Pseudosulfitobacter pseudonitzschiae: one gene and its partner. The protein of the gene in region 1 interacts with the protein of each later gene in a pairwise test. Links are inferred from orthologs where the notes say so. Each region holds a gene or a part of one and is shown in the gene's direction. Other genes may lie near its edges. The genes, in order: SULPSESMR1_RS01920 and SULPSESMR1_RS06575.

What was found.
Region 2: the proteins of SULPSESMR1_RS01920 (region 1) and SULPSESMR1_RS06575 interact in binary tests that used the Escherichia coli proteins (3 or more experiments, as listed by UniProt). The link is inferred for Pseudosulfitobacter pseudonitzschiae from one-to-one orthologs.

What each region holds. Positions count from the first base shown.
Region 1 is NZ_CP022415.1:421,533-425,417, reverse strand. Bases 244-3,810 are described here. They hold SULPSESMR1_RS01920 (2-oxoglutarate dehydrogenase E1 component), read left to right. Parts: upstream 244-643; coding sequence 644-3,610; downstream 3,611-3,810. Other genes in these bases: odhB (2-oxoglutarate dehydrogenase complex dihydrolipoyllysine-residue succinyltransferase), read left to right, coding at 3,607-3,810; SULPSESMR1_RS01925 (DUF805 domain-containing protein), read left to right, coding at 244-644. Outside these bases: sucD (succinate--CoA ligase subunit alpha), read left to right, coding at 1-126; more of SULPSESMR1_RS01925, read left to right, coding at 129-243; more of odhB, read left to right, coding at 3,811-3,885. UniProt on the Escherichia coli protein: E1 component of the 2-oxoglutarate dehydrogenase (OGDH) complex which catalyzes the decarboxylation of 2-oxoglutarate, the first step in the conversion of 2-oxoglutarate to succinyl-CoA and CO(2).
Region 2 is NZ_CP022415.1:1,364,737-1,367,961, reverse strand. Bases 111-3,017 are described here. They hold SULPSESMR1_RS06575 (ABC-F family ATP-binding cassette domain-containing protein), read left to right. Parts: upstream 111-593; coding sequence 594-2,441; downstream 2,442-3,017. Other genes in these bases: SULPSESMR1_RS06570 (MarC family protein), read left to right, coding at 2,524-3,017; ndk (nucleoside-diphosphate kinase), read right to left, coding at 111-462. Outside these bases: more of ndk, read right to left, coding at 40-110; more of SULPSESMR1_RS06570, read left to right, coding at 3,018-3,150; SULPSESMR1_RS06565 (retropepsin-like aspartic protease family protein), read left to right, coding at 3,177-3,225. UniProt on the Escherichia coli protein: Genetic data indicate it may be involved in ribosome assembly or function.

The sequences.
Region 1 (3,885 bases):
ATCGTTGCCGGTGGCAAGGGCGACGCGGAAAGCAAGATCGAAGCGATGCGTGAAGCCGGTATCGTGGTGGCCGACAGCCCCGCGACACTGGGCGAAGCGGTCAAGGAAGCGATCGACAAGGGGTAATTGTGGAGGGCGCAAACAACATACCTTCCGGCATTTTGGCCATGTTCCGCTTCAAGGAGCGCATGGCCCGCAAGGCATATTGGCAGTTCCTGCCAATAGCCTTGCTGCCGCCTGTGTTGTATGCGTCGCAAGTCGATTGGCTGGAGGTGCATCCTTGGCATGGCATGGCGAAACTTGCGGTATTGTTTGTCACTGCCCTTCCCTTTCTTCTGGCAACCTCTCGCCGTCTCAATGACGCGGGGTTTGACGGCGCACAGGCTTTTTATCCCTTTGCCCCCTTTGTGATCCTCTGGCTCGGCTATCAGGTCTTCCTGTGGGCCGGGTTCGCAATCGGGTTGGTGGGTGGCGGCCTTATCGCTCTGCTTTTGTGGTTCGTTGCCGCACTTATCCTGATCCCACTCCACCTCATTATGCTCTTCGTAACTTTGATGACGACAGCCACCGTTCTTGGCCAAACGCTCGTCGCATCCGAACCCAGCACCAACGCACACGGTCCCAACCTTCGTGAGGTACTTTAATGACCGACCACCCCGCCAACGACCAGTTCCACTCCTCGTCCTTCATGCAGGGGCACAACGCGGAATACCTTGAACAGATGTATGCGCGCTATGCCAACAACCCCGGCGCTGTGGACGAAGCATGGCAGGCCTTTTTCAAAGAGATGGGTGACGACGATACCAACGTCAAAGCCGAGGCCGCAGGCCCAAGCTGGGCACGCGCCGACTGGCCGCCCGTGCCCGGTGATGACCTGACCCAAGCCCTGACCGGTGAATGGGCCGCCCCCGCCGAGGTCAAAGGGGCGGGCGACAAGATCAAGGCCAAGGCCGAAGACAAAGGCGTCGAGTTGAGCGACGAGATGGTCAAACGTGCCGTGCTGGACAGCATCCGCGCGTTGATGATCATCCGCGCCTACCGCATCCGCGGACATCTGGTCGCCGATCTGGATCCTCTGGGTATGCGCGACAAGACCCCGCACCCCGAGCTTGACCCAAAATCCTACGGCTTTACCGATGCCGACATGGATCGACCGATCTTCATCGACAATGTGTTAGGCTTGGAAATCGCCACGATGCGCCAGATCATGGACATCGTGAACCGCACCTATTGCGGCACCTTTGCCCTGCAATACATGCACATTTCCAACCCCGACGAATCCGCCTGGCTGAAAGAGCGGATCGAAGGGTTGGGCAAGGAAATCCAGTTCACCCGCGAGGGCCGCAAGGCAATCCTGAACAAAATGGTCGAGGCCGAAGGCTTTGAAAAGTTCCTTCATGTGAAATACATGGGCACCAAACGCTTTGGTCTGGATGGCGGCGAAAGCCTGATCCCTGCAATGGAGCAGGTCATCAAGCGCGGCGGCGCCTTGGGCGTCAAGGAAATCGTGATCGGCATGCCGCACCGCGGCCGTCTGTCGGTTCTGGCCAATGTAATGCAAAAACCCTACCGCGCGATCTTCAACGAATTTCAGGGGGGCAGCTTCAAGCCCGAAGACGTCGATGGATCCGGCGATGTAAAATACCACCTTGGTGCCTCGTCTGACCGCCAGTTCGATGACAACACCGTCCATCTGTCGCTGACGGCAAACCCCTCGCACCTCGAGGCGGTGAACCCCGTCGTCCTGGGCAAGGCCCGCGCCAAACAGGACCAGTGGGGCAGTGCGGACCGCACTTGTGTCATGCCGATCCTGCTGCACGGCGATGCGGCCTTTGCGGGTCAGGGCGTCGTGGCTGAATGTTTCGCCCTGTCCGGCCTGCGCGGTCACCGCACCGGTGGCACCATGCACATCGTGGTGAACAATCAGATCGGTTTTACCACAGCGCCGCACTTCTCGCGCTCGTCGCCCTATCCCACCGACAATGCACTGGTGGTCGAGGCGCCGATCTTCCACGTCAACGGGGACGACCCCGAGGCCGTGGTCCACGCTGCAAAAGTGGCCACCGAATTCCGCCAAAAGTTCCACAAAGACGTCGTTATCGACATCTTCTGCTACCGCCGCTTTGGTCATAACGAGGGCGACGAGCCCATGTTCACCAATCCGGTGATGTATAAAAAAATCAAAAAGCAAAAAACCACGCTGACGCTCTATACCGACCGCCTGGTCAAAGACGGCCTGATCCCCGAAGGCGAGATCGAGGACATGAAGGCAGCATTTCAGGCCAAGATGAACGAAGAGTTCGAGGCAGGGAAAGAATACCGCCCGAACAAGGCCGACTGGCTGGATGGCAAGTGGTCGCATCTGGATAAGATGAAGCAAAAAAGATACCAGCGCGGCAAAACGGCAATCAAACCCGAAACTTTGGCCGACGTCGGCAAGGGGCTGACCACCGCACCCGAAGGTGTTGCGCTGCACAAGACGGTTGAACGTCTGCTGGACGCCAAAAAAGCCATGTTCGAAAATGGCGCCGGCTTCGACTGGGCCACAGCCGAGGCGATCGCGTTCGGTTCGCTGCTGACCGAAGGATTCCCTGTGCGTCTTTCCGGACAGGACAGTGCGCGCGGAACGTTCAGCCAGCGCCACTCGGCCCTGATCAACCAGGACAATGATGATCGCTACTATCCGCTGAACAACATCCGCGAAGGTCAGGCCCAGTACGAGGTCATCGACTCGATGCTGTCCGAATACGCGGTGCTGGGGTTCGAGTACGGCTATTCGATGGCAGAACCCAATGCCCTGACCCTGTGGGAAGCACAGTTTGGCGACTTTGCCAATGGCGCACAGATCATGTTTGACCAGTTCATCAGCTCGGGCGAAAGCAAATGGCTGCGGATGTCGGGCCTGACGGTACTGCTGCCGCACGGCTTCGAGGGTCAAGGCCCGGAACACTCCAGCGCGCGTCTGGAACGGTTCCTGCAAATGTGCGGTCAGGACAACTGGATCGTGGCCAACTGCACCACGCCTGCCAACTACTTCCACATCCTGCGCCGCCAGATCCACCGCGACTTCCGCAAGCCGCTGATCCTGATGACGCCAAAATCGCTGCTGCGTCACAAGCTGGCCGTCAGCAAGGCAGACGAGTTCACCACCGGATCGTCCTTTCACCGTGTGCTGTGGGATGACGCCCAGCACGGCAATTCCGAAACCACGATGGCCGACGATGACAAGATCAAGCGCGTGGTAATGTGTTCCGGCAAGGTTTATTACGATCTGCTGGAAGAACGCGACGCCCGTGGCATCGACGACATCTATCTGCTGCGCTTCGAGCAATTCTACCCCTTCCCCGCGCAATCCGCGGTGAAAGAGTTGGAACGCTTCAAGAATGCCGAAATGATCTGGTGTCAGGAAGAACCGAAAAACCAAGGCGCATGGACCTTTATCGAGCCGAACATCGAATGGGTTCTGAGCCGGATCAAGGCCAAACATCTGCGCCCCGAATATGTCGGGCGTGCCACGTCGGCATCGCCTGCGACAGGTCTGGCCAGCCAGCACAAAGCACAACAAGCCGCACTCGTTGACGAGGCGCTGACCATCAAAGGATCGAAATAATGACTGATGTCCGTGTGCCCACCTTGGGCGAATCCGTGACCGAAGCCACCGTTGCCACATGGTTCAAGAAACCCGGTGACGCAGTGGCCGTCGACGAAATGCTGTGCGAACTGGAAACAGACAAAGTCACCGTCGAAGTACCCAGCCCCGTTGCAGGCACAATGGGTGAAATCGTAGCCGCTGAAGGTGAAACCGTGGGCGTCGATGCCCTGCTGGCCACCATCTCGGAAGGTGGCAAAGCCGAAGCAGACGCATCCAAGGAAGACAAGCCCAAG
Region 2 (3,225 bases), 940 kb from region 1 along the record:
TTTCACAACATCAAGGCCGAAGCCCTGTGATGCAGTGGCTTAGCCCACCAGTTCCAGACCCGAGAAGAAATACGCGATTTCCACGGCGGCTGTTTCCGGTGCGTCCGACCCGTGAACCGAGTTTTCGCCAACGCTTTCAGCGAATTCGGCGCGGATGGTGCCGGCGGCTGCGTCTGCGGGGTTGGTGGCGCCCATGACTTCGCGGTTTTTCGCGATGGCACCTTCGCCTTCCAGAACCTGTGCGACGATCGGCGCGGACGCCATGAATTCGCACAGCTCGTCATAAAAAGGACGCTCGGCGTGGACTTTGTAGAACTCGCCCGCTTGCGCCTTGGTCAGGTGAATGCGTTTTTGTGCAACGATGCGCAGGCCAGCTTCTTCGAACTTGGCGTTGATCGCGCCCGTCAGGTTGCGGCGTGTTGCGTCGGGTTTGATGATCGAGAATGTGCGTTCAAGGCCCATGATAGTGCTCCAGATGTTCGGGCACCACACCTGCGGCCCCCGTGAATTGAAATCGCGGCTCCGATAGCATGGGGCTTGACGCTTGAAAAGCGGCGATTGACGCCGCCGCTGCGTTGCGGCACACCGCGCCTATGTTGCGCATATCAGATATATCCTATTCCATCGCGGGCCGTCCTTTGTTCGAAGGTGCCTCCGCTGTCATCCCCGACGGTCACAAAGTGGGCCTGATCGGTGCCAACGGCACGGGCAAGACCACGCTGTTCAAGCTGATCCGCCGCGAGCTGGTCCTTGAGGGCGGAAGCATATCGCTTCCCTCCAAGGCGCGCATCGGCGGTGTGGCCCAAGAGGTGCCTGCCTCGTCGACCTCGCTGCTGGATACGGTTCTGGCCGCCGACACCGAGCGGGCCGAACTGATGGCCGACGACAGCACCGACCCCGCCCGCATCGCCGAAATCCAGACCCGTCTGGCCGACATCGACGCATGGTCCGCCGAGGCGCGTGCTGCAACCATCCTCAAGGGCTTGGGATTTGACGATGCCGAACAGTTGAAACCCTGTTCCGATTTCTCGGGCGGCTGGCGGATGCGCGTGGCGCTGGCTGCTGTGCTGTTTTCTCAGCCCGATCTTTTGCTGTTGGACGAACCGACCAACTATCTCGACCTTGAAGGGGCGCTGTGGCTAGAGGCCTATCTGGCCAAATACCCACACACTGTCATCATCATCAGTCACGACCGTGGCCTGTTGAACCGTGCGGTGGGTGCGATCCTGCATCTGGAAGAACGCCAGCTGACCTATTATTCCGGCCCCTATGACCAGTTCGCCCGCCAGCGCGCCGAACGCCGTGCGGTGCAGGCGGCGATGGCCAAAAAGCAACAGGCTCGCCGCGACCACATGCAAAGCTTTGTGGACCGGTTCAAGGCCAAGGCGTCGAAGGCCAAACAGGCGCAATCGCGTCTGAAGATGATCGAAAAGATGGACATGATATCGGCCCCCGAAGATGCGGCCAAACGTGTGTTCACCTTCCCCGAGCCGGAAGAGCTTTCGCCGCCCATCATCAACATCGAAGGCGGCACCACGGGTTATGGCGACACCATCGTGTTGTCGAAACTGAACCTGCGCATTGATCAGGACGACCGTATTGCGCTGCTGGGCAAGAACGGTCAGGGCAAATCGACCCTGTCGAAACTGCTGTCCGACCGTCTGCCGTTAATGTCAGGCAAGGCGACCCGTTCGACCAAGCTGCGCATCGGTTACTTTGCCCAGCATCAGGTCGACGAGTTGCACATTGACGAAACGCCCCTGCAACACCTGCAAACCATGCGCCCCGGTGTGATGCAGTCGAAACTGCGCGCCACTTTGGCGGGTTTCGGTCTTGGTCCTGATCAGGCCGACACCGCCGTGGGCCGCCTTTCGGGTGGGCAAAAGGCGCGACTGTCGCTGCTGCTGGCCACCATCGACGCGCCGCACCTGCTGATTTTGGATGAGCCGACCAACCACCTTGATATCGAATCCCGCGAGGCGCTGGTCGAGGCGCTGACTGCCTATACCGGTGCCGTGATCCTTGTCAGCCACGACATGCACCTGCTCGGCCTCGTTGCCGATCGTCTGTGGCTGGTGTCGGATGGCACCGTGCGCCCCTATGAAGAAGACCTTGAAGCCTATCGCAAGATGCTGCTTTCGGCTGAAAAACCGGTCAAACCCGCCAAGCTCGAAGCGCCCAAGCCCAAGCGCGCCAGCCGCGAAAAGGTATTGGAACTGCGCGCCGAAGCCCGCAAATCCGAAGCCCGCGTGGACAAGTTGAACGAGATGCGCGACAAATTGGCCAAGAAGCTGGCCGATCCTGCGCTTTATGAAGACACCAAATCAGGCGAGGCGGAAGTCTGGCAGAAGAAATACGCCGAAGTGATGAACGCGCTGGACCGCGCCGAAGCCATGTGGATGGCGTCGCTGGAAAAGCTGGAGAGTGCCGAAACCGTCTGATCCATGTCGTGGTTCAGAACATCACGGGGAAGGCGCTGCAGCGTCGGGGGCATCGCCCAAGCCCCCTCATCCGGAGCCCGATATGATCGACACCGCCTTTCTGATCACCGCCTTTGTCACCATGTTCGTGGTGATCGACCCGCTTGGCATGGCGCCGCTGTTCGTGGCGTTGACCCAAGGCATGACCAGACAGCGCCGCCGCGCCATCGCGGTGCGATCATGTACAACCGGATTTCTGGTGCTGCTGGCCTTTGCCGCTTTTGGCGAGAAACTGCTTGGTTTCGTTGGTATTTCCATGCCTGCCTTCCGTGTGGCGGGTGGTATTTTGCTGTTCATCACTGCCCTTGACATGCTGTTTGAACGTCGCACCAAGCGGCGTGAGGATACGTCGGAAGATCATGGCGATGATCCGTCCATCTTTCCGCTGGCGATCCCGCTGATCGCAGGCCCCGGTGCCATTGCTTCGGTGATCCTGCTGACTGGCCAGCAACCGGGCATTGCCGGATTGGGCATTGTGGCGGCCATCACGTTGGCCGTGCTGCTGGTGGTCCTGATGCTGTTTCTGGCCTCTGGCCTGCTGGAACGCGCCCTTGGCAAAACCGGCATCACCGTGGTCACACGCCTTTTGGGCATGTTGCTGGCGGCCCTGTCGGTGCAGTTCGTTCTGGACGGGCTGCGCGCGTTCAGTTTTTACGAAGGTCTTGGCTAGGCTGCGATCCTGCCTATATTTGCTCTATGGATACGTTTGACACGGGCCGCCTGATCTATCTGGTACTGCTTTTGC